DNA from 4 places in the Planococcus sp. TJ-201 genome. Region 2 is predicted to be linked to each of the others. Evidence: riboswitches for the same ligand, from Rfam matches in the RefSeq annotation. Region 2 holds a riboswitch; each other region holds the start of a gene.
What was found. Region 2 has a riboswitch for S-adenosylmethionine ahead of AC4EG4_RS10870 (phosphoadenylyl-sulfate reductase). Riboswitches for the same ligand answer to the same signal wherever they lie in the genome.

Region 1 (8,013 bases), on a different contig from region 2:
CGTCAAGCAGCAGGAGATGGGGATTTGGAGCGAGCGCTCTGGCAATTGCTACACGTTGCTGCTGGCCGCCGCTCAGTTGGTGAGGATAGCGTTTTTCATAGCCCTGCAACTCCACCAGCTCCAAAACTTCCTGAAGGCGGATTCGCTTGGCTGCCCGTTTCATTCGGAAGAGCCCGAACATGATATTATCGGCAACCGTCAGATGTGGAAATAATGCGTAGTCTTGAAAAACCATGCCGATTCCACGTTTTTCAGGCTGTACAAAAGTCCGGTCATCCACAAGCACTTCATCTTGGATAGAAACCTTGCCGACAGAAGGTTTTTCAAGTCCGGCCAATAGGCGCAAAACAGTGCTTTTGCCGCTGCCGCTCCGCCCTAGAATCGAAATGACCTCGCCTTTTTTAATCTGCAATGAAAAACTATTGAGTGCAGTTGCTTTTGTATTGGCATAAGAAAAACTAAGATTTTCGATTGATACAAACATGTCAGTCCATCTCCTTCTCGAGAAACTTATAAAAGATCACAATGGCCAGGGCACTGATACCTACTATCAATAAAGAAGCTTGGGAAGCTTCCATAATTTTTTCATCACTTGCGTATTGAAAAGCTTTTGTGGAAAGTGTATCAAAATTAAAAGGCCTCAAAATCAAAGTCAATGGAATTTCTTTCAGCACATCAATGAAAACAAGGATGAATCCACTAATGATGGCACCTTTCATCATGGGCATATCTACTTTGAAGAAAGTTCTTGTCAGCCCAGCTCCAAGGAGGCGGGAGGCATCCTGAAAATCAGTACCGATTTTGTCATAACCGGTCTCTATAGAACTGTAGCCAATGGCAAAAAAACGAATGATGTAAGCAGTGATGAGCAGGATGATGCTGACACTAAGAACCAGCGTCGTATTCATGCCAGCCATTCGGTAAAGCGGCGCGAGAAATTCATCCAATGCCACAAAGGCGGTTACGACTGCCACCGCTATAACGGCGCCAGGAATAGAGTAGCCGAGAACTGTCAGTTTTGGCAACAACTTAGCGAACCTTCCTTGGACCAGGCGTGCAAAGTTGCCAACAATTAATGCAAACACAATTATGGCTGTCGCACTTAAGCCTGCTACGACAATCGAATTTCTCATATAGGACATAAATTCATCTAATGGAATGGTTCCAAACGTTAAAATCGTCCACTCGATCAATTGAGCAATCGGTATGAAAAATCCTAATGCCAGTATGCTTAAACAATAACCAGCAGCAGCGACTGCCTTCCAACCCGTTAATTGAATCAAGGGCAGCGGACGAACCTTGGTGGAAGAATAGCTATATTGGCGCCTGCCTCGCAGCACTTTTTCAATCAGCAATATGACAATTACAAAGCCCATTAAAGAAGCTGCCAACTTAATGGAGGTTTCAATATCTCCAAGACCAAACCAAGTTTGAAAAATACCCGTTGTAAAGGTCTGGATGCCGTAGTATTTCACCACTCCGTAATCGTTCAACACTTCCAAAACGACTAAACTGGCGCCAGCAATGATGGATATACGGGATATCGGTACAACCACTTGGAAAAAAGTGCGCCATGGACCTTTTCCAAGAAGCCGTGTACTTTCTATCAAAGAAGCAGATTGCTGCGACAGGAAAACTTGTGTAATGGTATAGACATAAGGATAGAGAAAAACTGTGTAAATAAAAATGGCACCGGGCAAATTCATGATGTCAAAGTAAGCCGGATTTAGTTCCATGCCAAAACGATCACGAAGTGTGGTCTGTATCACACCCGTATAGTTGAAAATTCCGTGGTACGTATAGGCTCCAATAAAAGGTGGTATGGAAAGAGGGAGGATTAGTGCCCATTTGAAAAATCGCCGGAAAGGAAACTGGTACTGGGCAATCAGCCAAGCCAGGCTCAAGCCTATGAATATCGTTGCGCCGGCAGTAGCGACAACGAGAATCAATGAGTTTTTGATGAACGACCACAGAACGAACTCTTTCATATGCTCCCAGTTTTCATTAGAGGGAGTAAAAAGCCCCGTCACAATTGTGATGTTCGGCAAAAACAACGCAGCGATAATCGCCATGGCCGTGACCGTCCAAATATTTACGTTTGCCAATCTTCTTTGCATCGCTTTGTCCACCTTTCCAATAACAAGAAACCCCTTGCTGCAAAATGCAGCAAGGGTCGAGCCTATTGATTATTTCCAGCCGACTTCATTAAAAATCAAAATTGATTTGGCATTGTTTTCTCCAAGAGCCGATAACGAAATATCCTGCTCTTTGAACTCACCCCATGATTTTAACAGTTCAGATGGTTCTACTTCTTCATTTACTGGGTATTCATAATTCGCTTCTGCAAATGTTCCTTGTGCTTCAGGAGCAGATAGGAACTCCAACAATTTTATCGCATTTTCTTTATTTTGGGATGATTTGACAACACCGGCTCCACTAACGTTAACGTGAGTTCCGTCTGTTTCCTGATTCGGGAAGAACAGGCCAAGGCTTTCTGCCACTTCAACTTCTGCAGGATCTTCAGAGTTCAGCATTTGTCCGAAATAGTAACTATTCATAATCGCAACATCACCCACGCCTGCCGCAATAGCTTTAGCTTGATCGCGGTCTCCGCCTTCAGGGTCACGTGCAAAATTGTTTACCAATCCTGCGGCCCATTCTTTTGCCTCTTCTTCACCGTTTAACTCAATGAATGAAGCAAGCAACGACTGATTGTAGACATTTTCGGAACCACGAATTAATACGCGGCCATTCCATTCATCTTCTGTCAACGCTTCGTACGTTGATAATTCTTCAGGTGTTACCGTTTCTTTGTTGTAAACAAGGACGCGTGCACGTTTTGTTAAACCGTACCACATTTGGTCAGTGTCACGGAAATTTTCTGGGATTTGTTCGTTTAGCAGGTCACTTGATACTGCTTGCAGCAAGCCATCATCTTTTGCACGGAACAGGCGGCCAGCATCAGCAGTCAAGAACAAGTCTGCCTCGGTGCCATCGCCTTCGCGTTTGATGCGCTCGAGCAATTCATCTGCTTCCCCTTTGATGAGGTTTACTTTGATGCCGGTTTCCTCTTCAAATTTTTTGTATAATTCATCGTCTACATCATAATGTCTTGCGGTATATAAGTTAACCTCTGTGCTTTCCGCTGCTTCTTCAGAATTGCCATCTGCTGCAGGAGCGGATGTATCCGTGTTTCCACATGCTGTTAAAACAAGAAGTAAAAATGCCAAAACGACGTAAATCAGTTTGTTCATGAGTGTCTCTCCCTTAATTGTATAAGTTATATTTCAAATGAAAATCATTCTCATTTTCAATTATAAGGTGCTAACTGATAAAGTCAACCAGATTTTGAGGAAAACAATATTTTATCAATATATATGTCGAATATATAGCGGGAAGCAGCCTTGTTCATCTTACTCCTCATTTTTTAAGAAAGAAAATAAGGAGGAGATTCTGCGTCTTTCACAGGTTTGGAGCCGTATATTGAGTTATTTCCGCATTAGAAAAACGGGCTTGCGCAAAATATAAGAACCCTTTAGCTAACTAGCAAAAGGGTTCTAATTCGGCAATAATTTAGTATTTTGTTGATACGGCAAGTTCTTGGTTTAATTAGCAATACTCAGCCCATTACGGCGGGCTACTTGGGCCAATGCCTGATTTAGGTCTTGGACCAGATCATCCGGATGTTCAAGGCCAACAGAGTAGCGCAGCAAGCCATCTGTGATTCCACGTTTTTCACGTTCTTCGACAGGCATTGAGCCGTGGGACATGGTTGCTGGGTAAGACAGGATCGATTCAACAGCACCCAGGCTGACAGCAAATACGGGAATTCTCAAATGATCCACAAAGACACGGGCTGATTTTTTATCAGCTAAGCGGAAGGAGAGAACGGCGCCTGCGCTTCTGGCCTGGCGTTCGTGAATCGGATTGCCAGGATGAAATGAAAATCCTGGGTAGTAAACTTCTTCGATCAATGGATGGTTATGCAGATATTCTGCGATTGTGCGTGCCGATTCGGACGACTGTCCCAACCGGGCACCCAATGTCTTGATGCCTTGAATCAGCAAGTAAGAATCTTGTGCGCCTAGAACCGAACCAAAAGTATTTTGAATAAAGCCCAGCCGGTTTCCAAGTTCTTCATCTTTAGTCACCGCAAGTCCTGCGATGACATCGCTGTGTCCTGACAGGAATTTCGTTGCGCTATGGAGAACGATATCTGCACCAAGCGCCAACGGATTCTGGTAAAGGGGCGTCATGAATGTGTTGTCGACGAATGTCAGGCAGCCATTGGCTTTCGCTAGTTTTGCAGCGATTTCGATATCTGTAATGTTCATGACCGGATTAGATGGAGTTTCCAAATAAACCACTTTTGTGTTCGGCTGGATCGCGTTCGCCATTTCGTTCAAATCGGTCATATTGACGAATGTGTACTCGATATTAAATTTATCCAAAACTTCGGTAATGAACCGGTAAGTTCCCCCGTAGACATCCTCTGAGACGAGGACGTGATCACCTGAAGATAGGAGCATGAAAGCGGAAGAAATAGCAGCCATTCCTGATGAAAAGGCAAATCCACGTTTGCCGCCTTCTAGGTTAGCGATAGTTTCTTCCAATGCCAGACGAGTCGGATTTCCAGAGCGGCTATAATCAAAAGGCCCAAACGAATCAAGACTCTTCTGATGAAATGTGGAAGATAAGTAGATGGGTACGTTAACGGCCCCAGTTTGCGGGTCAACTCCGGTAGAGTGGATAAACTTGGTTTCAATACGATCCGTCATATTCAACAACCTCCTCTTTCAATTTCGAAAATGCCTGTGACAGGTCAGCAATTAAATCTTCAGCGAGTTCGACACCGACCGAGAAGCGCAGTAGTCGGTTGCAAACACCGCGTTTGGTGCGTTCTTCAAATGGAATGTCTGCATGAGTTTGGGTAGCGGGATACGTAATAAAGCTCTCAACGCCGCCTAAGCTCTCGGCAAAGGTAATTAACTTGATGTTTTCCAGGAAAGGTCCGACCCATTCTTCTTGCTGCAAGCGGAATGACAGCATGCCGCCTCTTCCGGGATACAGTACATCCGAAATCGCGGGCTGCTCGGCAAGAAAAGCGGCAATCGCTTTTGCATTGGCTTCATGTTGACGCATGCGCAGAGGCAAAGTCTTTAATCCACGGATTAGCAGCCAAGAATCAAAAGGCGACAGTACCGCGCCGACGGAGTTATGGAACATCGAGAGTTTTTGACAGATGCTTTCTCCTTTTGCAACAACTAGACCCGCGAGAACATCATTGTGTCCGCCAATGTATTTTGTGGCACTGTGGATGACGATATCTGCTCCCAATTCGATCGGCTGTTGGAAGAAAGGAGTAAGGAATGTATTGTCGACAATCAAGAGCAGATTATGTTTTTTTGCCAATCCGGCATAAGCGGTAAGGTCGATTTCCTGCATCAGCGGATTGGTCGGTGTTTCAATAAAGAGTGCCCGGGTATTTATCGTAATTTTTTCTTCGGTGTCCTGTACATCTTCAAACGCTGCATATTTCGGGTGGATATTGTAAGCTGCTGCAAAATGGTCCAATAGGCGATAAGTTCCACCATAAATATCTTCCGGCACTAATAGTTCATCGCCTGGACGGAAAAGAGACAAAACCAGTTGGATGGCTGCCATGCCGGAACTACAGGCAAATCCGGCATCTGCGCCCTCAAGTTCTGCAAATCCTTCTTCCAGAACAGAACGCGTTGGATTTTTTGTTCGTGTATAGTCATAGCCAGTTGATTGCCCAAGCCCTTGGTGTTCATAGGCCGTCGATAAGTAAATGGGCGGGTTGACCGCTCCCGTTGCCGCGTCGCTGCGATTGCCTAGTTGAACCAATAACGTTTCCAAGCTGTGTTTTGTCATTTCACTCATCCTTTCAACAATAAAACAGGGGCTGTTCTTCAAAAGAAGAAAGCCCCTGTCTGGAAATGCATTCTTCTCATCTGGTAGGCAGCGCCTATTGGAATTAGCACCGTAGTCTTCGTCAGACTGGTTGCTGAGACTTCACAGGGCCAAGTCCCTCCGTCTCTCTAGATAAGAAATATCATATAAAGTTATAAGTTGGTCTGTTTCGATGTTTCTAATCTTAATTCATTTAGTATCGGAAAGCAAGAGAGAAAACCAAATAATTGAAATAAAAAGATATTATGAAACGAAGAGGAAAGCAATAAAGCTGAAGTATCCCAAAAGCTCAGCGTCTCTGTATGGAAACGAATCAATCTTTTATTTCGTTTGTCAAAATGATATAATGGTTGAATGAAATTTCTATGCAAAGGGGAAAGCGAATGTATATTGTTACCTCGACAGTGGTGGTTCCGCCTGGAAAAACGGAAGAAGTCATCGGTATTTATCAAAAACGTTCACGACGTGTAGACTCGGCGGAAGGTTTTCATTTGTTCAGGCTTATTCAAAACACCAAAAGAAAAAATGAATTGACAGTGCATATGGAATGGCAATCGAAAACAGCTTATATGAACTGGGTGAAAAGTCAGGAATTCAAGGAAATCCACGACATGGAAAAAAATTATCCGGACCAGGAATTGGCGAAAATCATTCCAACAGTAAGGCAGTATGAAGTGGTGGCCGAATGAACAAAGAGACTAAAAATAAAATTGCTGCTGATACCGCGAAAAGTATATATGATGCTTACCCAACGCTATGGGAACGTTTTGGCGAGAGAGGTTATGAGCACACGGAAAAAGATAATCATCATCACCTGGATCATTTGGATACTGCATTTTCCCTTAACGATGAAAAAATATTTACTGATTACGTCCTCTGGCTTGAAACTGTGCTGACCAGCCGCAACGTGGAGACGGTTTTGATTATTGATAATTTTGAACGCTTACAACAAGTTTTGCCAGGGAATATAGATACAGATGAAGAAGTCTTTATGCTGCGTTGTTTAACAAATGCGATTGCGGTATTAAGCCCTTCATAAAGTAAGGAGGGGAACATGAACAGTACATCACAAGAACTGGCCAATTTATTTTTGGCTGGCAATGAAGAGCAAGCTTTACGACTAGTCCAAACGTATTTAGAAGAACATACAAAAGAAGAACTTTACCAATGGGTATTGACTCCTGCGATGTATTGGATCGGAGAGCAATGGGAAAAGAATGTTATCACAGTTGCCGATGAACATTTAGCAACTGCCATTTGCGATTTTGTAGTATCGGTTACGGAAGTGCGTCGGCCGGTACAAGTTCCCAATAGAAAGAAAGTCATGGTGCTTGGCCCTGAAGGGGAAGACCATTACATTGGCTTGAAAATGGTGGCTTCTTTATTTAAGGAGTGCGGCTGGGAGGTTCAGTATCTGGGTCCAAACTTGCCGCTTGATGCGGCTATTGATTCTGCAAAGCGCTGGGAACCTGATGTCATCGCCTTATCGGCTGCTTTGGCATATCGGCTTCCTGTTTTAAAAAACTATGCAGAGTCGTTCGTCGCACTTAAATTTAACCCGACGGTTGTTTTAGGAGGAAGAGCTGTCTCAATAGCGAAGTGGCCGGCTTCCAAAACCGAAGGCATCATCATCGTTAAAGAATTGGACCAACTAAAAAGCTGGATCCAAACTGGAAAGGAACCTGACAATGACTTCAGCATCTCAATTGGATGAATGGCCGCTGCCTGCTTTTAAATTGAATAGTAAACTGGCCATTGTTGAATATTCTGAGGAAGCGAGAAAATTGGTGGGCGACTGCTCTTCTTTTCTGGAAATTCTTGATGACGGAAGCAGAGAAAAGGCGCGTAAATTTCTTTTAAATGACCGGTTAGCTGAACCTCTGGAATTAAATTTTATTTCAGCAACCCAAGAAGTATTTCTTGGAGACGTCTACAGCAAGTGGGACAGCGACTTCTGTCTGAATATCGTCTTAGTTCCAAAAGGCAATCGGCTTCTCGAAGTAACGAGTCAATTGTTAAGCCTACGAACTCGTTTGCAGGATACCAATTATGATCTGCTTCTTGAAAAAGAGCGCACTG
Region 2 (8,013 bases):
TGTTTTCGGCTTTTTTGAACAACACACCCATTGTTGTCACGTTAACTCCACTTTTGAAAAAATGGTGTGAAGAACGCAATATCGCACCTTCCAAAGTGCTGATTCCTTTATCGTATGTAACGATTTTTGGGGGGACTATCACCCTAATGGGAACATCGACCAATCTTGTGGTGCACGGGATGCTGCTCGATTACGGCCTGCCTGGCTTTTCGTTGTTTCAATTAGCAATTGTCGGCATTCCCATCACCATTGTCGGTTTGATTTACTTGTTTACGGTAGGCAACATGCTGTTGCCTGAGAACAACAGTTTCAGCAAGCAGGTCGTTGAAGATTCCAGAAACTACATTGCTGAAATGGTGGTGGAAGAAAATTTTCCTTACGCCAATCAAACGGTGGAATTAGCAAAACTGCGCGACTTGAAAGGTTTGTACTTGATTGAAATTATCCGAGATCAGACCCGGATTTCATCGGTCAGTTCCAAAACCATCATTCAGTCAGGAGACCGCCTAATTTTTACCGGACTCATTTCAACGATCGCAGAGCTGCAAAAAAGAAAAGGGCTGACTTTAAAGACCGGGACCAATTTGCAGTTGGAGGATTTGAAAAACGGCAACACGCAGCTGGCGGAAGCGGTCGTTTCCCATGAATCTTCGCTGCTCTCGAAAACGATCAAACAATCTCAATTTCGTTCACGTTACGATGCAGGCGTCATGGCGGTTCACCGCAACAACGAACGCATTAAAAGCAAAGTCGGCGACATCATCCTGCGGCCGGGGGACACCTTGCTGTTGCTTGCGGGAACCGGATTTGTGGAAAAATATCAGCAGTCCAACGATTTTTACGTCGTGTCTTCCATGACACCGCCAAAAACCTTGCAAGAAAGCCGTTTTGTCGGCTGGTTCTCGCTGCTGGTTTTACTGGGAGCCATTGCACTTGTCATTGCTGGCTGGCTGAGCATGTTCAAAGCAATGGCTTTGGCAGTGCTGATTTTATTGGTAACCAAATCGGTTTCCATGGAAGATGCAAAAAACGATGTGCAATTCAATGTACTGCTGCTCATTGCCAGTGCATTTGGTGTGGGTGCCGCTATGACCAAAACCGGTCTGGCGCAATGGGCGGCGGACGGATTGTTGGCAGTCGGCCAGCCGTTTGGATTGCTGGCGATTCTCATTTTGATTTACTTGCTGACCAGCATTTTTACAGAACTCATCACCAACAGTGCTGCCGCTGTATTAATGATCCCCATCGGCATCGAAATGGCAAGCAACCTACAGCTCGATCCAATGGGTTTTGCCGTTATCATCACCATTGCGGCTTCTGCCAGTTTTATTACGCCCATTGGCTACCAAACCAACCTAATTGTCTATGGGCCGGGCGGCTATAAATTCATAGATTACGTCAAAGTAGGTACGCCACTCAGCATCCTGGTGATGTCAGTTACCATCGGAATTGTTTACTACTACTGGTTCTAGGAGGAGAAGGAATGACCAAATCAACCAATATCACCTGGCATGAGTCGGGCATCACGAAACAAGATAGACAGAAATTGAACGACCACAAAAGCGGTGTACTCTGGTTTACCGGCTTGTCGGGATCCGGAAAATCAACAGTTTCGGTTGCACTGGAAAAAGAAATACATGCACTTGGCATTCGGACGTATTTATTGGACGGCGACAATGTCCGCCACGGCTTGAATAAAAACTTGGGGTTCAGTCCAGAAGACCGGACGGAAAATATCCGCCGGATCGGTGAAGTCGGAAAGCTCATGAGCGACGCAGGTGTACTGACTTTGTCAGCATTTATCTCGCCGTATCAGGCAGACCGCGATCAAGTTCGGGCTTTGCTTGATGAAGGTGAATTTATTGAAGTTTATGTAAAATGCAGCGTGGATACTTGTGAGGCACGTGACCCGAAAGGGCTTTATAAAAAAGCGAGAGCCGGCGAAATCAAAGGCTTTACAGGCATTGACGCACCATACGAAGAACCGTTAAATCCGGAAATTGTGATCGAAACGGACAAGCAAAATTTGGAAGACTCGGTGCAGGTGATTGTTGAGTATTTAAAGAAAGCAGGTTACTTGAACGGATGAATAATTGACTGAATAAAAAATAGAGAGTTCTAGAATTTCATTCCATAAGAAAACGGTATTTTCAGAATATTATTGACAGCTATCTTTTATTAGTATAGTATTTATAAAATATTAAAACCTAGTATTCTTATAAGGTATTTCTTATCATGAGAGGTGGAGGGACTGGCCCTTTGAAGCCTCGGCAACAGCTTTGGTCATTGACCGGGGATCATGTGCCAATTCCAGCAGGTCCCAATCGGATCTGGAAGATAAGAAGACAGGCAGCCGCAAACGCGCATTCGATCCCTCTCTTCTTGTTCTATTAGAAGAGGGGGTTTTTATTTAGACTTCACCTGAAGCGATTCTTTAAGGTTTTTATAATGTAGAAGAAAAGTTTCGGAACACATTAGATTTGTTTAAGGGAGGAAGATAGGATGAGCCAAATTGTTTCGTACGAGCAATTTACTGGAGATCCATTCAAGGACCTGGCACCGACCGATCTTTTGAAAGGTGCCGCGGATATTTTAGAGTGGGCTTACGATTCCTACGGAGAAGATGTAGTGTATGCCTGCAGCTTTGGAGCCGAGGGCATGGTATTGATTGACCTGATTTCCAAAGTGAAAAGCGATGCGGAAGTGGTGTTCCTGGATACGGACGTCCACTTCGACCAAACCTATGAACTGATTGAGCGGGTTAAAAAACGCTATCCAAAACTGAATATCCGGATGAAAAAACCGGAACTGACTTTGCAGGAACAAGCCAGCCAGTTTGGAGATGAATTATGGAACAGCCAGCCGGATAAATGCTGCGATATCCGCAAAGTCAAACCGCTGGAACAAACACTTTCCGGAGCACAGGCGTGGATTTCCGGCTTAAGAAGAGAGCAGTCGGCCAGCCGCAGCAAGACGGACTTTATTAACAAAGACAATCGGTTCAAATCGGTCAAGATTTGCCCGTTGATCCATTGGACGTGGGGCGATGTCTGGCAATACATCCAACTGAATAATCTTGAATACAATATTCTGCATGACGAAGGCTATCCAAGCATCGGCTGTAAGCATTGTTCGTTCGCAGTGACGACGGATGGCGACAGCCGCGACGGAAGATGGAAAGGCTTTGCCAAAACGGAATGTGGCCTGCATACATAACCGGGCCGGCAAAAGTGTAAATTAACGATCAGAAAATGACGCAACCTTCGTTTCTCTGGTTAAAAAAAAGGAGTCTAGGAAGCTTATGAAAAAAGTTTATTTAGTTGGTGCAGGTCCAGGCGACCTTGATTTGATTACCGTGAAAGGGCTGAAGGCTATCCAGAAGGCCGATGTCATCCTTTATGATCGCTTAATAAACCAGGATTTGCTGGACGAAGCGAAAGAAAACGCTCAATTGATTTATTGCGGCAAAAGACCGGATAATCATTCCTTAAAACAAGAAGAAATCAATGAGCTGTTATGCCGGTTCGCACTGCAGGGGAAAATCGTAACGCGCTTAAAAGGCGGCGACCCGTTTATTTTTGGAAGAGGTGGAGAAGAGGCAGAGGCATTGGTCGACCACAACATCCCATTTGAAATTGTACCGGGCATTACGGCGGGCATTGCAGCGCCTGCTTATGCGGGAATCCCTGTGACCCATCGCGATTACAGTGCATCTGTTGCTTTTATTTCGGGCGTCAGCAAAGTCGGCGTTGATCAGGATGAATATTGGGAGCATGTGGTCAAGAGCATGGATACGCTATGCATTTATATGGGCGTCAGCAAACTGCCGGAAATTTGCGGACGATTGCTGCGCCACGGGCTGAAACCGACAACGCCGATTGCCTTGATTGAATGGGGCACAACGGAACGTCAGCGGACAGTGACTGGCACGCTCGAAACGATTCTTCGAAACTCCAAAGGTTTCGAGAATCCGTCGATGATTGTGGTAGGAGAAGTGGTACGCCTCAGAGACAAATTGCAATGGTATGAGCAGCTGCAGGTCGAACAGCAGTCTCAGCTTGCCGCCCATGTAGGATAAGGAGATGGTAAAATGCAAGCCGTTTTATATGTAAGCCATGGCAGCCGGGTAAAAGAAACGCGCGAAGAAGCGATGGCATTTATGGAGCAAGTGCGCCAGAAAGTGGATGTTGCTCTTCAGGAAACGTGCTTTTTAGAGTTGGCCAGTCCGGATATTGGCGAGGGCATCGACAGCCTTGCCAAACAGGGCGCTACGGCAATCGCCATCGTACCGGTTTTGCTTCTGAGTGCTGGACATTATTACGAAGACATTCCGGATGAAGTTAAAAAGTCTGCACTGCGTTATCCGGAGATCCACTTTACTTATGGAAAACCACTCGGTGTCCAGGATCGCCTTGTAGAAATTTTAGCCGAGCGCCTGCGGGAAACAAGCGTGGAACGCTTGCCTGATTCAGAAATTCTGTTGGTTGGCCGGGGTGGGAAAAGTTCAGAAATTATCCGCTCGGTCGAAGAAATTGCCGCAAAACTAGCAGTCAAAACGGGTGTGACACATATTGATGTTTGTTATTTAGCAGCCAGCGCTCCGTCATTTGATGAAGGATTGCAAGCCTCGATCGATAGCGGCAGCAAGCAGATTTTCGTTGTTCCTTATTTATGGTTCACGGGACTTTTGGTGAAATCCATGCAGAAGAAAATCAATGGTTTGTCTTCGGACGACCAAGAAATTATATTATGCGGATATTTAGGCAATCATCCATCGATGGTGGATGCTCTTGCTGAACGTGTCCATGAAGCGCTGCAAAGTGAACAGCAGCCAGCATGGTGATTAGCAGAAGGAGAGATTGATTATGAAAGGATTGGCCGGCAAGAAAATAGGGGTGGCAGCTGTCCGTGCCGCAAAGGAAATCAGCGTGCTGATTGAAAAACAATCCGGTACTCCTGTCATTCTCCCGATTCAAGGAAGGCAGCGGCTGAATGAAGACATCAGCGCTCAGAACATCACAGATTTTTTAGCTGAAGATTTCGACTGGGCTATCTTTACGACCGGTATTGGCGCAAGAACCTTAACCGATTCTGCGGAAGGCATCGGACTTCAATCGCGTTACATCAATAAGCTGAAAGAAACACAGGTAGCTGTCCGCGGAAGCAAAACGATGAAATGGATCAAAGAGCATGGCCTGGAACCGGTTCATGTGTCAGAAGATGGTACAATGGCCAATTTGCTTGCAGCTTTATCGGAAGAATACAGAGGCAAAAGCCCGCAGCGAATCTTTTTGCAGGCATACGATTTGGACGATCATAAATTGAAAAGCATTTTGGAAGAACACGGCCACTCGGTTTATTTATCCCGACCGTATTCCTACGAAAAACCGGATGCTTTTGTAGTGGACCAATTGAAACAGGCCATTATCGAACAGTCTTTGGACGCGATTGTCTTTACCAGCAAAACACAGGTCAAGAATATTTTTGCGGACCCAAATCAAGGCAAACAATTGGCAGCAGCTTTTAATGACCAGGTGCTGGCAGTGGCCGTCGGCAAAGTCACCGCCAAAGAGCTGGAAAGCAATGGCATCGAACAAGTGCTGCAGCCAGAACATCAAAAGATGGGGGCCATGATCGTGGCCATCGATCATTATTACCGTCGGCAGCATGTATAGGTGCTGCTTAAATGAAGAAAATTTGATACCGCTAAAAATAAACTAATTTCGAGGTGAACCCATTTGCAATTGCAGACTATAAACAGCCCGTTTGATCAGGAACAGGTAGAGCTTATCAATCGCTTATTGCCTTTGCTGACAGACAACCAGAAAGTTTGGCTGAACGGTTATTTAGCTGGAGCGCAGTCAGCCGGTGCAGTTGCTGTGCAACAACGGCCAGAGCCGAATGAGGTGCAGCAAGACAGCGAACCTGTTGCTGCACGTGAAATCACTATTCTCGTCGGCTCGCATACGGGCAACTGTGATTCGGTTGCCAAAACGGTATTGAAAAAGTTACAAGACAAAGACTTTCAAGTAAAGCTGACGCCAATGGACCAGTTTAAGCCAAAAGACTTGAAAAAAATCGAAGATGTATTGGTCATCACCAGTACACATGGCGACGGTCATCCACCGGATAACGCCATTGCCCTTTATGATTTCCTGCACAGCAAACGAGCGCCGCAGCTTGACGGTGTCCGATTCTCGGTGTTGTCTCTAGGTGACAGCTCTTATGAATTTTTCTGCCAGACGGGCAAAGACTTCGATCGGCGTTTGGAAGAGCTGGGTGCTAAACGTATCCATCCGCGCGTAGACGCTGATTTGGATTTTGAAGAACCAGCAGAAGAATGGTTTGAGGGTGTCTTTCATGTATTGAATAAAGACAAGGAAGCAACTTATTCAGGCACTTTGGCTACGCCAGCTTCTCAAGAAAGTGCTGCAACCAGCCAAACGCCTTATTCCCGCAGCAATCCCTTTAACGCGGAAGTTTTGGAAAACATCAATTTGAATGGCCGCGGTTCGAATAAGGAAACGCGCCACCTGGAACTCGATTTGGAAGGTTCCGGCTTTCAGTATGAACCGGGCGACAGTCTGGGGATCGTCCCGGAAAACGAAGACAAGCTGGCTGATCAATTGATTGCTGCCGCAGGTTGGAATCCGGACGAACCCGTCTCTATTAACAAGCAAGGGGACACAAGTTCATTGCGGGACGCGTTGATTTCAACATTTGAAATCACTACACTGTCAAAACCACTGCTCGAAAAAGCGTCAGCTTTTGCGAATGGTGACGCATTGTCTCGTTTACTTGCGACAAAAGATGAACTGCAAGCTTACATATATGGAAGAGACTTGATCGACTTAACGGAAGATTTTGGTCCGTGGCAAGTGCCGGCAGCCGAGTTTGTTCACATCCTTCGCAAAATACCGGTTCGCCTGTATTCGATTGCCAGCAGTTCAAAAGCAAATCCGGATGAAGTCCATCTGACCGTGGGAGCTGTTCGGTATGAAGCAAACGGACGCAAACGAACGGGCGTCTGCTCGACGCAATGCGCTGAGCGCTCTGATATTGGCGCAACGTTGCCGGTCTTCATCCAAAGCAACAATAACTTCCGACTGCCCGACAATCCTGAAACACCGATTATTATGATCGGTGCCGGAACAGGCGTTGCGCCTTACCGCGCGTTTATGGAAGAGCGGGAAGAAAGAGATGTTCAGGGAGATTCGTGGCTGTTTTTCGGTGACCAGCATTTTGTCACCGATTTTCTTTACCAGACCGAGTGGCAGCGCTGGTTGAAAGATGGGGTTCTGACAAAAATGGACGTTGCTTTTTCCCGCGATACGGCAGAAAAGGTATATGTGCAGCATCGTTTGCTTGAAAAAAGCCAGGAATTGTATCAATGGCTGGAAGCAGGCGCAAATGTCTACGTCTGCGGCGACGAAAAATACATGGCCAAGGATGTCCATGCCACACTGGCCCTCATTCTGGAGCAAGAAGGCAATATGAGTCCGGAACAAGCGGAAGAGTATTTAACGTCCATGCGCAGCGACAAACGCTATTTGCGGGATGTTTATTAAGAAGACATGAGTGACTATATATAGGTTGAACTAAAGAAACTAACTTTTACCCATCGCTTTGGATGTGCCGGCGCTAAGAAATAGAGTAGATTCAAAGCAAGCCTAAGTTTTCCACTGTATTCATAATTCTGTGGGCCCGAAAGCGTCTGCTTAGAGCGACTTCTTCAAAAATGAAAGGAGCTTACCATGAAAATCAAAGACTTAACTGATATCGATGGACCCCCAAGTGAAATGGAGGTCATCAAAGATCGAACCAATTATTTGCGGGGCAATCTGGTAGAAAGCTTCGCCGAACGTTTGACAGCTTCCATTCCGGACGATGACGGCAAGCTGCTGAAATTCCACGGCAGCTATATGCAAGATGACCGCGACATTCGCAACGAACGGGCTCAGCAAAAACTGGAACCTGCGTATCAATTCATGATTCGTGTCCGCCTGCCTGCAG
Region 3 (8,013 bases), on a different contig from region 2:
TTTTTGCGCCTTTTGGAAGATCCTCATCATTTGCCCATGCTTCAGGGCTCCACAGTCCGGAACGCCGGAACGCTTTGGCGCAATGGATAAAGCATTCTTCTACGTCCACGCCAATTCCAAGAAGAGGACGCTTCCCGTTGACTGCCATTTTTTCTAACAATTCCTCGTCTCGGACCACACTGGCTTTGCCGTTAATGCGCAAGGTCTCGCCCAGTCCTGGAATGAGAAACAGCAAACCGATATTGGGGTTTGATAAAATATTCCGCATGGAGTCCATCCGTTTGTTGCCAGGTCTTTCAGGAATGACTAGTTGACTTTCATTTAGCACGTAAACAAAACCCGCTCCGTCTCCCCGAGGAGAGACGTCACAAAATCCGGAGACGTCCGAAGTTGATATTGTCAGAAACGGTGATTTCGCAATAAATTCTTTGCAGTGCTCATCTATGTAGGAGATGACTTTATTGTTTACCAATTCACTTGGATTCCCGGTAATTTCTCGAAGTTCTTCCACTGTCTCGATTGTATTCGGAAATGTTGGTTTGGTTTTCACTTGGATCCATCCCTTTCGCATTCATTTTCTTTTAGTAATCTTCCTTTGGTGTAACTTACTAGTCAGCATCCAAAACCTCAAAACGGAGGACTTTGCAAAAAAAGCCAACAGGAAATTTCCTATTGGCGTTTTTTTATTTCTTCCGCTACTAACTCGAAGGTTTTCAGTTTGTCCTTAAAATTATAAGCAGAGGAAACCAACATCACTTCGTCTGCTCCGTACTCAGCCGCCAAAACTTCCAACCGGTCCACGACTTGACCCGGGGTTCCGACAACCATACGCCGGCGGTTTTCGGCCACCAGCAATTTTTCGAATTTGGAATAGGGATAAGCCAAAGCTGTCTCGGGCGGCGGTGTGCCTTTTGATGGCATCCCTTGTGCGCCCATGCACAGCGAAAGATCCATTGAAGAAGCAACCCGTTCTGCCAGCTCGGGTGTTTCCTGGCAGACCACAAAAATTGCAAATCCGACATGCGGCGTGCTGCCTTTATAAGAGTTGAAGTGTTCACGGTATTCTTTCGCAAACTGCTGTCCGCCTTCACCGTTGATGAAATGCGCAAACATATAGGGAAGGCCTTTTTCTGCTGCCAGCTTTGCCGAGTTTTCGCTTGAGCCGAGCATCCAGATTGGCGGACTGTGCTTTGTAAGCGGTGTGGCTTTCATCCCGTAATACGGATGTTCTTCAGGAATGGAGTCCGTCAAGTACATGCGAAGATCATCGATTTGTGCAGGAAATTGGCTGGTGTCCCGCTTTTTTCCTTCGTTCAATGCATAAGAAGCACGCGGCATACCACCTGGAGCCCTGCCAACTCCCGCATCGATTCTATTTGGATATAAAGCTTCCAGCAGTTTAAAATTTTCAGCGACTTTAAAAGCCGCATAATGCGGCAGCATAACACCGCCAGAACCGAGGCGAATGCTTTTTGTCACAGCACCCAGGTGTCCAATCAACACTTCTGGGGAAGAGCCGGCCAATGTGGCTGCATCGTGATGTTCGGAAACCCAAAATCGGGTGTAACCCCATTTTTCGGCTTTTTGTGCCAGGATCGCTGTCTGTTTTAACGCTTCCTGAGGCGAGCTGCCTTCTGAAATGGGTGATTGGTCCAGCACGCTATAGCTAAATGCCATTGTCATTCTCTCCTTTATTCGTGGATCAAGTACCCGACCGATCGCAAAACGGTATGAATAAATCCTTGCGTCGCCAAAAAGACTTCCTCTTTTTCCGGTTCTTGAAAGATGTCGTGGTAACAGTATTTCCATTCTTTGTAGCTAAACTCAGTCAGCTGCTGTTTTAATAGCCATTGTCGCGCAACTTCCTTTTCGGTGATTGCGTCCCGTTCTGCTGTGTGCAGATAAGTTGGAATCTGCGGATACACCTCAACAGCTGCTGCGGTTTCTTTCATATAGCTCTGCAATTCTTTAAACCAGGCTGCAGTTACAACAGTATGATACAAGTTGTTTTCAGCTCCCTGTTCGAGGCTGAATTGGCTTCTTGTGAGGTCACGCAATGCAATCTCGTGGTCCATTTTTCTGCGTCCTGTCAGCTGAGCAACACCTGGAAATGAATTGGGCGCTTTTGGCGGCAACTTTTTTAACTGCAGCCAAGGAGATGTAAAAATAGCTCCCGCCACGTTAAATTTACGATTGCCAAGAACATTCATTGTGATGGTGGCACCGAGGCCGTGGGCAATGACAAACACCGGCAGATCATTTTCCGATGACAGCTTCAGCATATCATGTACCGCCTGTTCGTAGACATCAAACGATTCGCGGTGAACCTTGTCGGCTCCAGCGTTTTTGCCATGGCCCGGCAAGTCTGCCATATAAACATCGAATCCTGCCGCTCGCCATTTTTCAATTTGCCATGCATAGCGCAAATGCTGCTCATATGCACTATGGATCAGCACAACTGTTGCCTTAGCCGTTCCTTCAGCCTGCCATTTCCACATAGTCCAACTTCCTTTCCATTCCAAGCTCCAATTTGACGTTTTGATTTGATTTGTTACGATATAGAATATCTTATCTTTTTTAAAGGAGCTTTGCCATGATTTATCCATTTAAAGACAAATTCCCCCAAATTGATCCATCCGTTTTCATCGCAGACTACACCACCATTTCTGGTGATGTGACGATTGGCGCCGATTCATCAGTTTGGTTTAATACTGTGATTCGCGGTGACGTATCCCCCACTGTTATTGGCAATAAAGTGAATATCCAAGATCTTTGCATGCTGCACCAAAGTCCTGGCAAACCATTGGTGCTAGAAGATGAGGTAACGATTGGCCATCAAGTGACCTTGCACAGCTGCACCATTCGAAAAGGGGCATTAGTTGGGATGGGTTCGATTATTTTAGACGGAGCAGAAGTTGGAGAAGGCGCATTTATTGGTGCCGGCAGCCTCGTGCCCCCCGGAAAAATCATTCCACCAGGCATGCTCGCTCTCGGACGGCCAGCAAAAGTTGTCCGTGAACTGCGCGAAGACGACAAAGTGGACATGGAACGAATTGTCCGCGAATACGCTGAAAAAGGCGCTTACTACAAGTCTCTTCAATAGGGCTAGCACAAAAAAGGACGATCCGGCAGGAATGCCGGATCGTCCTTTATTTTTATACAGTTTTAGATACCAGCTTCAACGCCAGCTTGTTCTTTCAAAAGTGCTGCTTTGTCCGTACGCTCCCAAGGAAGATCAACATCTGTACGGCCAAAATGTCCGTAAGCTGCTGTCTGCTTGTAGATTGGGCGGCGAAGATCAAGCATTTTGATGATTCCAGCAGGACGCAAATCAAAGTTCGCGCGTACCAAATCATCCAATTTGTCTTCGTCCACAATGCCGGTGCCAAATGTATCAAAAGCGATCGATACTGGATGTGCTACACCGATTGCATATGCCAATTGCACTTCACATTTATCTGCCAGGCCAGCCGCTACAATGTTTTTCGCTACATAACGTGCAGCATAAGCTGCTGAACGGTCAACTTTTGTTGCGTCTTTACCGGAAAATGCGCCGCCGCCGTGGCGAGCATAGCCACCGTAAGTATCTACGATGATTTTGCGGCCAGTTAAGCCTGCATCTCCCTGAGGTCCGCCAATAACAAAGCGCCCCGTTGGGTTAATGAAGTATTTGGTCTCTTCGTCAATCCATTTTGCCGGAACGACTTCTTTGATGACGTACTCTTTGATGTTGCGTTGAATTTGCTCAAGTGTTACTTCTGGGTGATGCTGCGTCGAGATAACAATTGTGTCCACACGAAGCGGCTTATTGTTTTCGTCGTACTCAACAGTTACCTGTGTTTTGCCATCGGGACGCAAGTAGGGAAGAATTTCTTCTTTGCGCACTTCAGCCAAACGGCGCGCCAATTTATGTGCCAATGAAATCGGCAATGGCATCAATTCTTCTGTTTCGTTGTTGGCATACCCGAACATCAACCCTTGGTCGCCTGCTCCGATATCATCCAATTCTTTATCAGTCATTTGGCCTTCGCGTGACTCAAGCGCCACATTGACTCCAGCAGCAATATCCGGTGATTGCTCATCGATTGCTGTTAGCACTGCACTTGTTTCTGAATCGAAACCGTATTTAGCTCGTGTGTATCCAATTTCTCTTACCGTTTGTCTAACGACTTTCGGAATGTCCACATAAGTAGAAGTGGTAATTTCTCCGGCTACTAAAACCAGCCCTGTCGTTACAGTGGTCTCGCATGCAACACGTGCGTTTGGATCTTCGGTCAAGATTGCATCCAAAATAGCATCTGAGATTTGGTCACAAATTTTATCCGGATGTCCTTCTGTTACTGATTCTGATGTAAATAATCGACGGTTTTTCAAAAAATGTTCCTCCTTATATCCTGCGAGATTGCTCTCGAAATTGATACGGTACTCGTTTCCCATGTCAAGTCCGTTCCAGACAAAATCCAGATTGAACTTCAAGCCGTTTGTGGCCTTTCACACGAGGATTAAGGGCATTCCATAAAAAAATCCCTTCACTCATTCATCATGAGGAAAGGAGAATCATCATAAGCACCTTTCACTCTTATCATCCAAGGCCTGTGCACCTTGCTTCAGGTTTGGCACCATCACTGCGTATGCAGCAGGTTGCCGGGTTTCATAGGGCCTGTCCCCTCCACCAGCTCGGAATAAGAGTATCCGTTCAATTTTTCATCATACGGAAATAGTACTGGGATGTCAATGATTTTTTCGAATTAAAATGAGATAGTAAATTGCCTGCTGCTCGTTCCGCTCATTCCTCCCGCTCTCTACAACTCGTTATATAGGCAAACCCATTTGTATGTCTTGTACAGTTTATTTACTTGCAGATTCCTGCCTCATATAGAGTCTATCCAATAATTTTTGATTTCCGAAGGGGATTAGTATAGACTAATAAACCTAATGTGTTATACTAATGAACGAATATACATCCTCCCCATCGCCATGGGAATAACAGAAAAGGAAGGTACATATATATGACTTCAGTGAACTTTGCAAATGATTTAAAGGATCTTTTAACTGGCCAAAATGTACATGTTCAATTATCAGTGCCACAACTAGTGGAAGCAGCAACATCCCGCGGGGAAGCCGTATTGACTCGGGAAGGCGCTGTAAAAGCGGAGACAGGAAAATACACGGGCCGCTCACCGAAAGACAAATACATGGTGGAAGAAGAAAGCTCTAAAGACAAAGTCGACTGGGGCAATGTGAACCGTCCAATTTCTAGCGAAGTGTTTGAAAAATTATACGCTAAGGTGATTAAGCACTTAAAAGAAAAAGATGCTCTTTTCGTTTTCAAAGGATTTGCCGGAGCGGACCACGAATCACGTGTGCCAATTCAAACCATCAATGAATACGCGTGGCACAACTTGTTTGCCCACCAACTGTTCATCCGTCCGTCAGCTGAAGAGCTGCAAGCGCATGAAGCTGACTTCACGGTGGTTTATGCCCCTACATTCATGGCAGACCCTGCAGTTGACGGTACGGCTTCAGAAACATTCATCATCGTCTCCATGGAACAGCGCATCATTTTAATCGGCGGAACTGAATACGCCGGCGAAATGAAAAAATCGATCTTTTCTATTATGAACTACTTGTTGCCAGAAAGAGGCATTCTTCCAATGCACTGTTCAGCAAACGTAGGACAAGATGGCGATGTAACTTTATTTTTCGGCTTGTCCGGTACCGGCAAAACGACCTTGTCAGCAGATGGAGACCGCAAGCTGATCGGTGATGACGAGCATGGCTGGTCTGATAATGGCGTCTTCAACATCGAAGGCGGCTGCTATGCAAAAACCATCAACCTGTCGCGTGAAAACGAACCGCAAATCTATGACGCGATCCGTTTCGGTTCGGTTTTGGAAAATGTGGTTGTTGATCCGGATACACGCATCCCGGATTATGACGACGGTTCATTAACTGAAAACACACGTGCCGCCTACCCAATGCAGGCAATTGACAATATTGTAGATCCTTCAGTTGCGGGTCACCCAAAAACGATTGTTTTCTTGACTGCAGACGCTTTCGGCGTATTGCCTCCAATCAGCAAGCTGACAAAAGAACAGGCTATGTATCATTTCCTTAGTGGCTACACATCAAAATTAGCTGGTACAGAGCGTGGCATCACTATACCTGAAGCAACGTTCTCAACTTGCTTTGGTTCGCCATTCTTGCCGCTGCACGCAACGGTATACGCTGAAATGCTCGGCAGCAAAATTGATGAGCACGATGTTCAAGTCTTTCTTGTCAACACCGGCTGGACGGGTGGAGTCTATGGAGTCGGCAGCCGCATGAAGCTTTCTTACACTCGGACAATGGTTCGCGCTGCCATCAAAGGCGAATTGAATGATGTGCCGACTGAAAAAGAAGCTATCTTCGGCCTTGAAATTCCAGTACAAGTACCTGGTGTACCAGCCGATGTGTTAAACCCACGCCATGCTTGGGCAGATAAAGAAGCATACGATTCAAAAGCTGTGGAATTGGCACAAAAATTCCAGGAAAACTTCCAGAAGTTCGGTACTGTCGCACCTGAAATCACAACACTTGGCGGACCACTTCAAAAATAAGCATCCCTTAAAGCCCGTTCGGAGTAAAATCCGAACGGGCTTTTTTTACTTTCCTATTGCTCTTTATCTCTCATCCATTGGCAAATTGCCCGAACTGTTTTGCGATTGGCAGCCGGTGGAAAGAAATGCGTATAATCTTTGAAATACCAAGTTTCGTATGGCTGATTGTTGAGCGCTAGAGTTTCTTCTAGCAGATAGGCTTGGGCAGGAGAGACGTTTTCATCCTGAAGGCCATGGATAATGAGCATGGGCGCACAGCTTTCTTCAATCCGCATCAACGGATTGCGTTCTTCGTATGCGGCAAGCGCCGTATTGGGTGTGCCGCCGTAAAGCCGTTTCATCATGCGCCGCATGTCTGGCCGCTCTTTATAGGTCAGCACCGTATCTGTAACTCCGGCCCATGTGACAAGCGAGGTAATGTCCGAACGCAAAACGGCGGTCCATAACGCCATAATGCCACCGCGGGAAAATGCCAGCAAGTGCACGTACCCGTTGCTGTATTTTTTTAAGACATCCACAGCGTGAACGGCATCCCAACGATCCGCACCGGCAAATTCGTCTCGGCCTTCGCCGCCTCGATTGCCTCTATAGTACGGAGCAAATACCACAAAGCCTTGTGCAGCGAACTGGGCAATACGCGCAGGGCGAACCATTCCAATCGACTGGATGCCGCCTCGTAAATACAAAATGCCGCTATAGTTTCCCGGTTCTTTTGGTTCTGCAAGCATTCCTTTGACCTTCAATCCTTCTGACCAATAAACAATTTCCGTTAAGCGTACATTGGGATTTGGTGAAGGAAAGTGTTTTTTTGATTTAATCTTCCCATTTTCCAAGCTGCTTCACCTTCTCTATAATTTTCCTCATTCCAGCATCTTTCATTAGAAAACTGAACTCATCGTCCAGCTTTAATTCCCCCATTAAAACAATTCCCTTTGTTTCAAGTAGCGGAATTTTATCCACTTTTTCAACTTCAGCTATAAAAACAGTCTTGCAGAATGGTTTCGCCGAATGCACCACATACTCTGCAAACCATTCCAGCTCTTTTACTTGAGCGCCGGTCTCTTCGTATACTTCCCGTTTTGCAGCTCCTTGTAAACGTTCCCCAGCTTCTACTTTCCCTCCTGGAAACTCCAGGCCCCGCTCGTTATGTTGGGTCAGCACCCACTTGCCCTCGTATTGGCAAATGACCAGTACATGCCTGCTTTCTAAAGAAAAGCTATTTTTTTCAAATGATAGTTCACATTGATAACCATTTAGATCCTGATACTGCATTTTTCCACCTCGATGCCATAAGAAAAACGTACACTAACTTTCAGTGTACGCTTGTATACTTCTATTTTACTTCTTTTCGCCAAGGAATGCTGATAACATCCATGAATGTTTTTCAAGGTTCTGATGGATGGCATTAAACATG
Region 4 (8,013 bases), on a different contig from region 2:
TGAAAAGGGGAAATAAAAGAATGAAGAGATGCTGCCGCCGGACGTCATGGAAAACAAAAGAAAGGAGAGAGAAATCGTGGTCAGGGAAGATCGATTATCCAGAGAGTATGAGGTCAATCCACTAACGGACATTTGGCTGCGCACACGTTCAACCGTCCGCTTTGTCATTGATCGCAAGCCCGCCACATATATCATCTTGCTCATTGTTTTGACGGGATTTGCTTCTGGCCTGATTGGGCTCATGAGTACCCGGAATGCAGACATGGAAGTTTGGGCAGCCGTTCTCCAGGCACTGATTACCGGTCCAATCGGAAGTGCATTTGGCTATTTCCTAGGTGCCGCTGTATTAACATTGGTAGGTCGGTTATTTAAAGGCAAGGCAGACTATCAGGAAATGTTTAAGGCGCTTGCCACTGCGCAAATACCGCAAATTTGGCTCTTGCCATTGCTGATTGTCTGGGCCTTTGCGTCGCCAACCACCTTTTTTGCGGACCGTACGGATGTAGAAGGCGATCCAATTGTCGTCATCATGTCTATCGTAATGGCGGTGGTGTCTGTGTGGACATTTGTCATTGTTTGCAAAGCGGTAGGCGAAGCGCATCGTGTCTCGTCTTGGAAAGGATTTTTCATCGTTGTACTGCCGGGCATCATTATCACGATCTTTGTTCTGCTTATTGTTTTTGTCCTGTTCGCTTCATTCTTTAACCAGTTGTGATGTGGAGGTGCTGCTTCCTTTTGGATGGAGTGATGCACTAAGTAATCTTTGAAATGACGATTCTTAAGTTTTGCGTATCTTGCAGAGACATTGAGAAAAAATTGGGGCAGCTTTTCCGCGTTTGGACACCGCGAAAAAGAGTTGCCCCAATTCCGTCCTTATCACTGTTCAGTTCGTCTCTAGTTTAGTATAATTCTAATGTAAGAATGATTACATGCCGTCATCAATTAGTCGGTATCAATAAGTTAAGAACAATGTTCACTATTTTCATTATTTTTAGGAGGGTTTTAAAAATGGATAACAATGAACAAAAGCGTCACACAGCTGCATCCGATGCACAATGTCCGGTAACGGGCGGAGGCGGACAGCCAAGCAGCCAAACAGGCGGGCATAAAGACAGTGCCATTACAACTTCGAACAAACCAGGCAAAACCCAAAATAAAGACTGGTGGCCGAACATGCTGAATGTTAACATTCTGCATCAGCATGACAAAAAATCGAATCCTCTAGGGGAAGAGTTTGATTACAAAGCAGAATTCGAGAAATTGGATTATGATGCATTAAAGCAGGATCTTAACGATTTGATGACCAACAGCCAAGAATGGTGGCCGGCTGACTATGGCCATTACGGCGGTTTGTTTATCCGTATGTCATGGCATGCTGCAGGTACTTATCGTGCAACAGATGGCCGCGGAGGCGGTTCTACCGGAAACCAGCGTTTTGCACCACTTAACAGCTGGCCGGATAACGTAAACTTGGACAAGGCCCGTCGTTTGTTGTGGCCGATCAAAAAGAAATACGGAAACAAAATTTCATGGGCTGATTTGCTTGTTTTGACAGGTAACGTGGCACTTGAATCAATGGGCTTCAAAACATTCGGATTCGGCGGAGGCCGTGAAGACATTTGGTCACCGGAAGAAGACGTTTATTGGGGCAATGAAAAAGAGTGGCTGTCAGATAACCGTTATTCAGGAGATCGCGAATTAGAAAAACCGCTTGCTGCAGTTGAGATGGGCTTGATCTATGTAAATCCTGAAGGACCAAATGGCAAGCCGGATCCTCTTGGAAGTGCTTTCGACATCCGTGAGACGTTTGCACGCATGGGAATGAACGACGAAGAGACCGTTGCGTTGATCGCAGGTGGGCATACATTTGGTAAAGCTCACGGCGCTGGAGATGCTTCCAAAGTAGGCGACGATCCAGAAGCAGCCGTAATGGAAAATATGGGAATGGGCTGGAAGAGCACGCACGGTTCAGGAAAAGGCCGCGACACGATTTCAAGTGGTATCGAAGGCGCTTGGACTGCCAACCCGACACAATGGGACAATGGCTACTATGAGCAGTTGTTTGGCTATGAGTGGGAATTGACGAAATCTCCTGCAGGCGCTTATCAATGGACGGCAAAAGATTTGTCAGAAGAACAGATGGCACCTGATGCAGAAGACTCGTCCATCAAAGTGAAAACAATGATGACGACGGCAGATATGGCACTTCGCATGGATCCAGCATACGAAAAAATTTCACGTCGTTACTATGAAAATATGGAAGAGTTCCAAGATGCTTTCGCCCGCGCATGGTTCAAACTTCTTCACCGCGACATGGGACCAAAAGAGCGTTATTTGGGGCCAGAAGTTCCAGCAGAAGATTTGATCTGGCAAGATCCAGTACCAGCAGCACCAGGTACATTGAAAGACAAAGAACTGGATGAGCTGAAAGTGAAGATTCTTGAAAGCGGAATAAACCCGCAGCTATTGGTTAAAACCGCTTGGGCTTCTGCCAGCACATATCGTGATTCAGACAAGCGCGGCGGTTCAAACGGAGCACGCATCCGTTTTGCTCCTCAACGCGATTGGGAAGTAAACGAGCCAGAAGAATTGGCTAAAGTTCTTTACTTCTATGAGCACTTAAAAGCAAGCACTGACAACAAAATCAGCATCGCTGACTTGATTGTGCTTGGCGGGAACGCTGCAATCGAACAAGCTGTAAAAGCAGCTGGATTTGATGTTGCGGTACCATTTACGCAAGGCCGTGGAGATGCACTTGAAGAACAGACTGATGCAGAAAGCTTCGAGCCATTGGAGCCAATTTCAGACGGTTTCAGAAACTACCAGAAGAAAGAATACGCTACAAGCCCAGAAGAAATGCTGCTTGATAAAGCGAACTTGCTTGGCTTAACAGCTCCAGAAATGACTGTTTTAGTCGGCGGTATGCGTGCATTCGGTGCAAACTACCAAGGAGCAACAGAAGGAATCTTCACCGACAAAGTCGGCGTGTTAACAAATGATTTCTTCGTTAACTTATTGGATATGAACATCGAGTGGACGCCAGTAGAATTCAATAAATACGAAGGCAAAAACCGCACGACAGGCGAAGTTGTTCGCACAGCAACGCGTTTTGACCTCGTATTCGGTTCAAATGCGATTCTTCGCGCAGTTGCCGAAGTTTACGCACAAGACGACAACCAAGAAAAATTCGTTCGCGATTTCATCAAAGCTTGGAACAAAGTGATGAACGCTGATCGTTTCAACCTAGAAAACTAATAAGGAAAATCCCGGTCAGCACATTGCGCTGACCGGGATTTTTTTGTGTGGAATAAGGAGGTGGATTTTCGTCACTTCCACCTTTTTCAGAAACTTGTTATCGCGAGCCTTCCTGTGCTTCAGGCTGCAAACCAAATCTGTTGAGGGCGAAGATGGAAATATCCAGCTCACTTTCGCCTGTCATAGCCAGTTGGCTCAACACTTCTCCCATGACACTGCCAAATTTGAAACCGTGTCCGGAAAACCCGCAGGCAAAAATAATACGGCTGTCTTCCGGATGAACATCAACGATAAAATCATTATCGCTTGAAAGTGTGTATAGACACGTTTTGCCTTGCTCCAGTTTGCCATTTGCCTGAGGCAAGTAACGTTCCAGCCCTTCCCGCAAGTCGTTTTCATCTGTTTCGTATAATCCAAAGTTTTGCGTTTGACGATCTGGATCGATCGGCTGCCCACCATCGGATCTCCCAATTTTGACCCCGCCACCATTCAACTTAGGAAAACCATAAAATTTCTTATTCTGATCTTCTACAAAAAAAGCAGGGAAATTAACAGCATCGTACAAGTCGGAAGGTGCTTCAAACCAAGCAACAGCTTTGCGAGTGGGTTGAAGCGGCAGCGTTAAATCCGGCAACAGCTTTGCCGCCCAGGCTCCCGCCGTGACAATGACTTTCTTGGCATAAAATGTCGCACGTTCAGTGGAAATCTTGACACCTTGTTCATCATTCAGGTCTATGTGCTGAACCCTTGTATTTGGAACGAAGCTCGCACCATGTGCAAGAGCGGTTTCTTTATAGGCCAGAATGGCATTTTCACTGTACAGAATGCCCGACTGTGTTTCAAAGCAGCCAATAAAATGATCCGGTACAGAAAATCCAGGCCATCTCGCATTAACTTCCAAGCCCGTCATCAGCTCTAACAAAAGGTTATGCTTCTCCGCAGAAGCCATCATCTCCACTAAAAAAGGCGAATCTTCCGGACCCAGGCCGATTACGCCGGTATTTTCAAAAATTTTATATCCTGTTTGCTGTTCCAGTTCTTGCCACAATTGCTGGGCCCGTTTTACTAACGTTACGTACTGCCTGCCTTCCCCATACGCATGACGGATCAAGCGGGTATCGCCGTGATGGCTGCCATGGCTATGCGGCGGATCGAAGGCATCTATCAAGACAGTCTTTACTTTTTGCTGCGCCAAAAAAGCACCAGCCGCCATTCCCATCGTTCCTGCACCAATTATCGCCACTTCAAAAACAGCTTGTTTAGTCATTTTCTCGCTCCATTCTTTGTGGAAAAAAGTCAGTTTCAAAATAACAGCTTTATGAAAAATCGCATGTGAATTATTAATAGATCGTATGGAAGATTTGATGGATTGTCAATCGTTCATTGTGCGCCTTGCCCCTTCCATCCTTTAGACAAGTCCATATTTGAAGCAAAATGTGTTTGACAAGAGAGGCAATGTCCCATACTATCGTTAATATGCAAAAACTAAATAACTTATCAAGAGAGACCGAGGGACAGGCCCTATGACGTCCAGCAACCATCATTTGTATGAGAGGTGCTAATTCCTGCAGAGTGTTTTATTCTGAGAGATAAGAATTCGGCCAAAACCTCTTTCCTATTGGAAGAGGTTTTTTTATTTAACAAGAAAATTGCGTAGACACGCTACTCGGGACAGCAGCCGCGTGACTTGCGCCCAATTCCAAAGTGTACTTATTTGATAGACCGACAGCTTCTTTAGATCCAGAGTTGTTGCAATAAGCTTGAATGTGGAAAGGATGTTGTGGAATGAACCCGATCGAACAAATTTTAAATCACTTCCCTATTGTTATTGTTGATGGTGCAATGGCGACAGAGCTTGAGGAGTATGGCTGCAATTTACATGATCGTCTATGGTCGGCAAAAGTGCTCATGGAAAATCCCGAGCTAATCAAAAAAGTTCACTTGGACTATTTCCACGCCGGTGCAGACTGCGCCATCACCGCCAGCTACCAGGCAACGACTGAAGGATACAAAGAAAAAGGATTGAGCGAGGACGAAGCAAACAGCCTGATCGGAAAATCGGTGAAACTTGCAGCAGAGGCCCGGGATGAATTTTGGAGCAGGGTGGAAAACCGGTCGAACAGGCCAAAGCCAATTGTGGCTGCCTCTGTCGGCCCATATGGTGCTTTTCTTTCAGATGGCTCTGAATACCGCGGCGATTATGCGGTAAGCGAACAGGAACTAATAAATTTCCATAAGGAACGGATCCGTATATTGATCGATGCAGGTGCAGATATTTTAGCGTGTGAAACCATTCCTTGCTTGGCAGAAGCCAAAGCAATTGTGGCAGTATTAAAGGAATTTCCAGAGGTCTATGCGTGGTTCAGTTTTAGCGCAAAAGATGAACGTCATATAAGTGATGGAGACAAAATCTCAAAGTGTGCAGAGTGGCTGGACAAACAACCGCAAGCAGCCGCAATTGGCATCAATTGTTCAGCACCCCACCTAATCGAATCGCTGATTAAAGAAGTGAAAAGCCAAACGGCGAAACCCATCATTGTGTATCCGAATTCAGGCGAAGAATATGACCCGTCGAGCAAGACCTGGGGTGAAGGAACTTCAGTAAATCAATTTGCCTTGAATACACGCCAATGGTATGAAGCAGGTGCCCACATGATTGGAGGGTGCTGCAGAACAACACCAGGAGACATTGCAGGCATTGCGGCCTGGGCGCGTGAATAAAGATTATGATCAGACGAGCTTGATCTTAAGATTTCAATTTCTTTTGATAACCGATAAACTTAATAGATACAAGCTCACAAAGGGGAATACATATGAATGAAATTATCCAGCAGAAGTTAATCGGCATAGAGGAAAAATTTAATGTGAAGGTGTTATACGCTGTTGAATCTGGAAGTCGGGCATGGGGATTTCCTTCAAAAGACAGTGATTACGATGTTCGGTTTATTTATATTCATTTGCCGGCATGGTACCTCTCGATTGATCCACAAGGAAGTGCTGTAAAGAGAGACGTGATTGAAGAACCGATTAGTGAGTTATTGGACATAAGTGGCTGGGAGTTGACTAAAGCACTTCGCCTGTTTCGAAAAAGCAATCCACCGCTTTTGGAATGGCTGCGAAGCGACATCATCTATTATCAAAAAGACTCGTTTATTGATCACATGCGCTCTTTGGAGTCAGATGTATTTTATCCGAATTCTATGCTATACCATTATTTAAACATGGCAAAAAACAATTACCAGGAATATCTTCAGGGGCCAGAAGTCAAAATCAAAAAATATTTTTATGTGCTGCGCCCAATTTTGGCATGCAACTGGATTGAAAAGTACAATACGACACCACCAATTGGCTTCAATGAATTAATGGAAGATATTGTTCCTACAGGTGAATTGAAAAAACAAATTGAACAATTGTTGAAACGTAAACTGGCAGGCGACGAAATGGATTTAGAGGATCGCATTGAGGTGATTAACGATTTTTTGGAAAGCGAAATGGAACGGCTCGAGGAGTATACAAGAAACCTTGTGGTTGAGGTAGAGGATCCGACGGAAATGCTGGACGAATTGTTTAGAGATACTTTGCAGGAGACCTGGAAATAATCAATTTATCGGATGAATATCTATCCCTAATAAATCAAAAAGAGATTTTTTGGGGAAACTGAGCCTCATTGAAATGGAAAGTTTATCAAGACAAACCCCGCAGCTGGAATAGGTATCCAAAAGATGACTTCGGTAGTTCACCGAAGTCATCTTTTTTTATAGTGTACATCACTTGAAGGGTCAGTTCAGCTGGTGACTTTCTTTCTTTTTAAAAGTTTATGGATATGGCGGAAGAGAGGGGCTTCAATGTTGTTAATGAAATAAAGAGATATTGTGACAAAAGCCGAAAAGTGATTGTAAAAGATTCGAAAAGAGAATAGTTGAACAATATTTATATGATATATTATTAAAGTAAATAAAAATGTACAATTAATAGTTTTGTTGTAATATTATTCCAATAAATATAGGTGGAGGAAATCTTTTGTTTGATCTTATTGATAACTTGTTCATAAATTTATGTGTTCTCATTGCCTTGATTTTTATTTATTTGCAACTTAGAAAGAAACTTGGATTAGATGAATCTTACAGAAAAGCCGTACTGGCTGACGGAATAGCAGGGGGAGCATTAGGATTTTTGCTGATGTATTTCTCTATACAAGTAACAACTGAAACTATCGTCGATTTGCGATTTATACCGGTTATGCTGCTTGTCCTTTTTTTAGGGATACCCCAAGCTACTATCAGTGCAGTAGTTATTATATTTGGAAGGTTCATTTTTGGCCTGACGATGTCAGCTTTTGCAGCCGCCATCTTAATGATCGCTTTAATCATCGGCTTCATCATTATTCATAAGCTATTTAAAAAATTTAGTGCTAATGCAAGTTCTTACAAAAAGGGCTTTGTGATGATCCTATTTTCAAACATTGTCTTCAGCGTAGTCATTAGTATTCTTATTAGTGATTTTCTTGTTTTGAAAAGTTTGATCCCTGTTTATTGGGTCATTTCTATCATCGGTGGGCTCATTTCGATTTTCTTTGTTGAATACATTCGAAAAACGCAGTATCTTCTGATGAAATACGAGCAGGAGTCCGTGACAGATTTTCTTACAGGCTTAAATAACGTCCGGCAATTTGATGCGGTATGGAATACATTAGTTGGAAGTGCAGCAGAAAAGAATGAAAGGCTCTCGTTGTTAATCATTGACATTGATCATTTTAAA

Region 1: another riboswitch for S-adenosylmethionine. It lies ahead of AC4EG4_RS03900 (methionine biosynthesis PLP-dependent protein); the one in region 2 lies ahead of AC4EG4_RS10870 (phosphoadenylyl-sulfate reductase).
Region 3: another riboswitch for S-adenosylmethionine. It lies ahead of metK (methionine adenosyltransferase); the one in region 2 lies ahead of AC4EG4_RS10870 (phosphoadenylyl-sulfate reductase).
Region 4: another riboswitch for S-adenosylmethionine. It lies ahead of mmuM (homocysteine S-methyltransferase); the one in region 2 lies ahead of AC4EG4_RS10870 (phosphoadenylyl-sulfate reductase).

The regions. Positions count from the first base shown of each region.
Region 1 covers NZ_JBZDOG010000001.1:732,873-740,885, reverse strand. The annotation lists gene AC4EG4_RS03920 (ABC transporter ATP-binding protein) at 1-484, opposite strand, end outside; gene AC4EG4_RS03915 (ABC transporter permease) at 486-2,117, opposite strand; gene AC4EG4_RS03910 (Fe(3+) ABC transporter substrate-binding protein) at 2,187-3,254, opposite strand; gene metC (cystathionine beta-lyase) at 3,606-4,778, opposite strand; gene AC4EG4_RS03900 (methionine biosynthesis PLP-dependent protein) at 4,762-5,895, opposite strand; SAM riboswitch class I at 5,969-6,073, opposite strand; gene AC4EG4_RS03895 (antibiotic biosynthesis monooxygenase family protein) at 6,318-6,623, shown strand; gene AC4EG4_RS03890 (hypothetical protein) at 6,620-6,973, shown strand; gene AC4EG4_RS03885 (cobalamin B12-binding domain-containing protein) at 6,989-7,648, shown strand; gene AC4EG4_RS03880 (STAS domain-containing protein) at 7,623-8,013, shown strand, end outside.
Region 2 covers NZ_JBZDOG010000004.1:38,151-46,163, forward strand. The annotation lists gene AC4EG4_RS10860 (SLC13 family permease) at 1-1,472, shown strand, start outside; gene cysC (adenylyl-sulfate kinase) at 1,484-2,089, shown strand; SAM riboswitch class I at 2,228-2,344, shown strand; gene AC4EG4_RS10870 (phosphoadenylyl-sulfate reductase) at 2,503-3,216, shown strand; gene cobA (uroporphyrinogen-III C-methyltransferase) at 3,302-4,078, shown strand; gene AC4EG4_RS10880 (sirohydrochlorin chelatase) at 4,091-4,843, shown strand; gene AC4EG4_RS10885 (uroporphyrinogen-III synthase) at 4,866-5,675, shown strand; gene AC4EG4_RS10890 (assimilatory sulfite reductase (NADPH) flavoprotein subunit) at 5,739-7,568, shown strand; gene cysI (assimilatory sulfite reductase (NADPH) hemoprotein subunit) at 7,755-8,013, shown strand, end outside.
Region 3 covers NZ_JBZDOG010000007.1:14,332-22,344, reverse strand. The annotation lists gene AC4EG4_RS15905 (pyridoxamine 5'-phosphate oxidase family protein) at 1-571, opposite strand, end outside; gene AC4EG4_RS15900 (LLM class flavin-dependent oxidoreductase) at 670-1,677, opposite strand; gene AC4EG4_RS15895 (alpha/beta hydrolase) at 1,692-2,498, opposite strand; gene AC4EG4_RS15890 (gamma carbonic anhydrase) at 2,594-3,103, shown strand; gene metK (methionine adenosyltransferase) at 3,166-4,374, opposite strand; SAM riboswitch class I at 4,577-4,689, opposite strand; gene pckA (phosphoenolpyruvate carboxykinase (ATP)) at 5,010-6,599, shown strand; gene AC4EG4_RS15875 (alpha/beta hydrolase family protein) at 6,653-7,432, opposite strand; gene ytkD (RNA deprotection pyrophosphohydrolase) at 7,413-7,871, opposite strand; gene AC4EG4_RS15865 (Dps family protein) at 7,938-8,013, opposite strand, start outside.
Region 4 covers NZ_JBZDOG010000003.1:56,835-64,847, forward strand. The annotation lists gene AC4EG4_RS08680 (Yip1 family protein) at 77-715, shown strand; gene katG (catalase/peroxidase HPI) at 1,009-3,255, shown strand; gene solA (N-methyl-L-tryptophan oxidase) at 3,353-4,522, opposite strand; SAM riboswitch class I at 4,747-4,851, shown strand; gene mmuM (homocysteine S-methyltransferase) at 5,041-5,976, shown strand; gene AC4EG4_RS08700 (nucleotidyltransferase domain-containing protein) at 6,069-6,854, shown strand; gene AC4EG4_RS08705 (diguanylate cyclase) at 7,276-8,013, shown strand, end outside.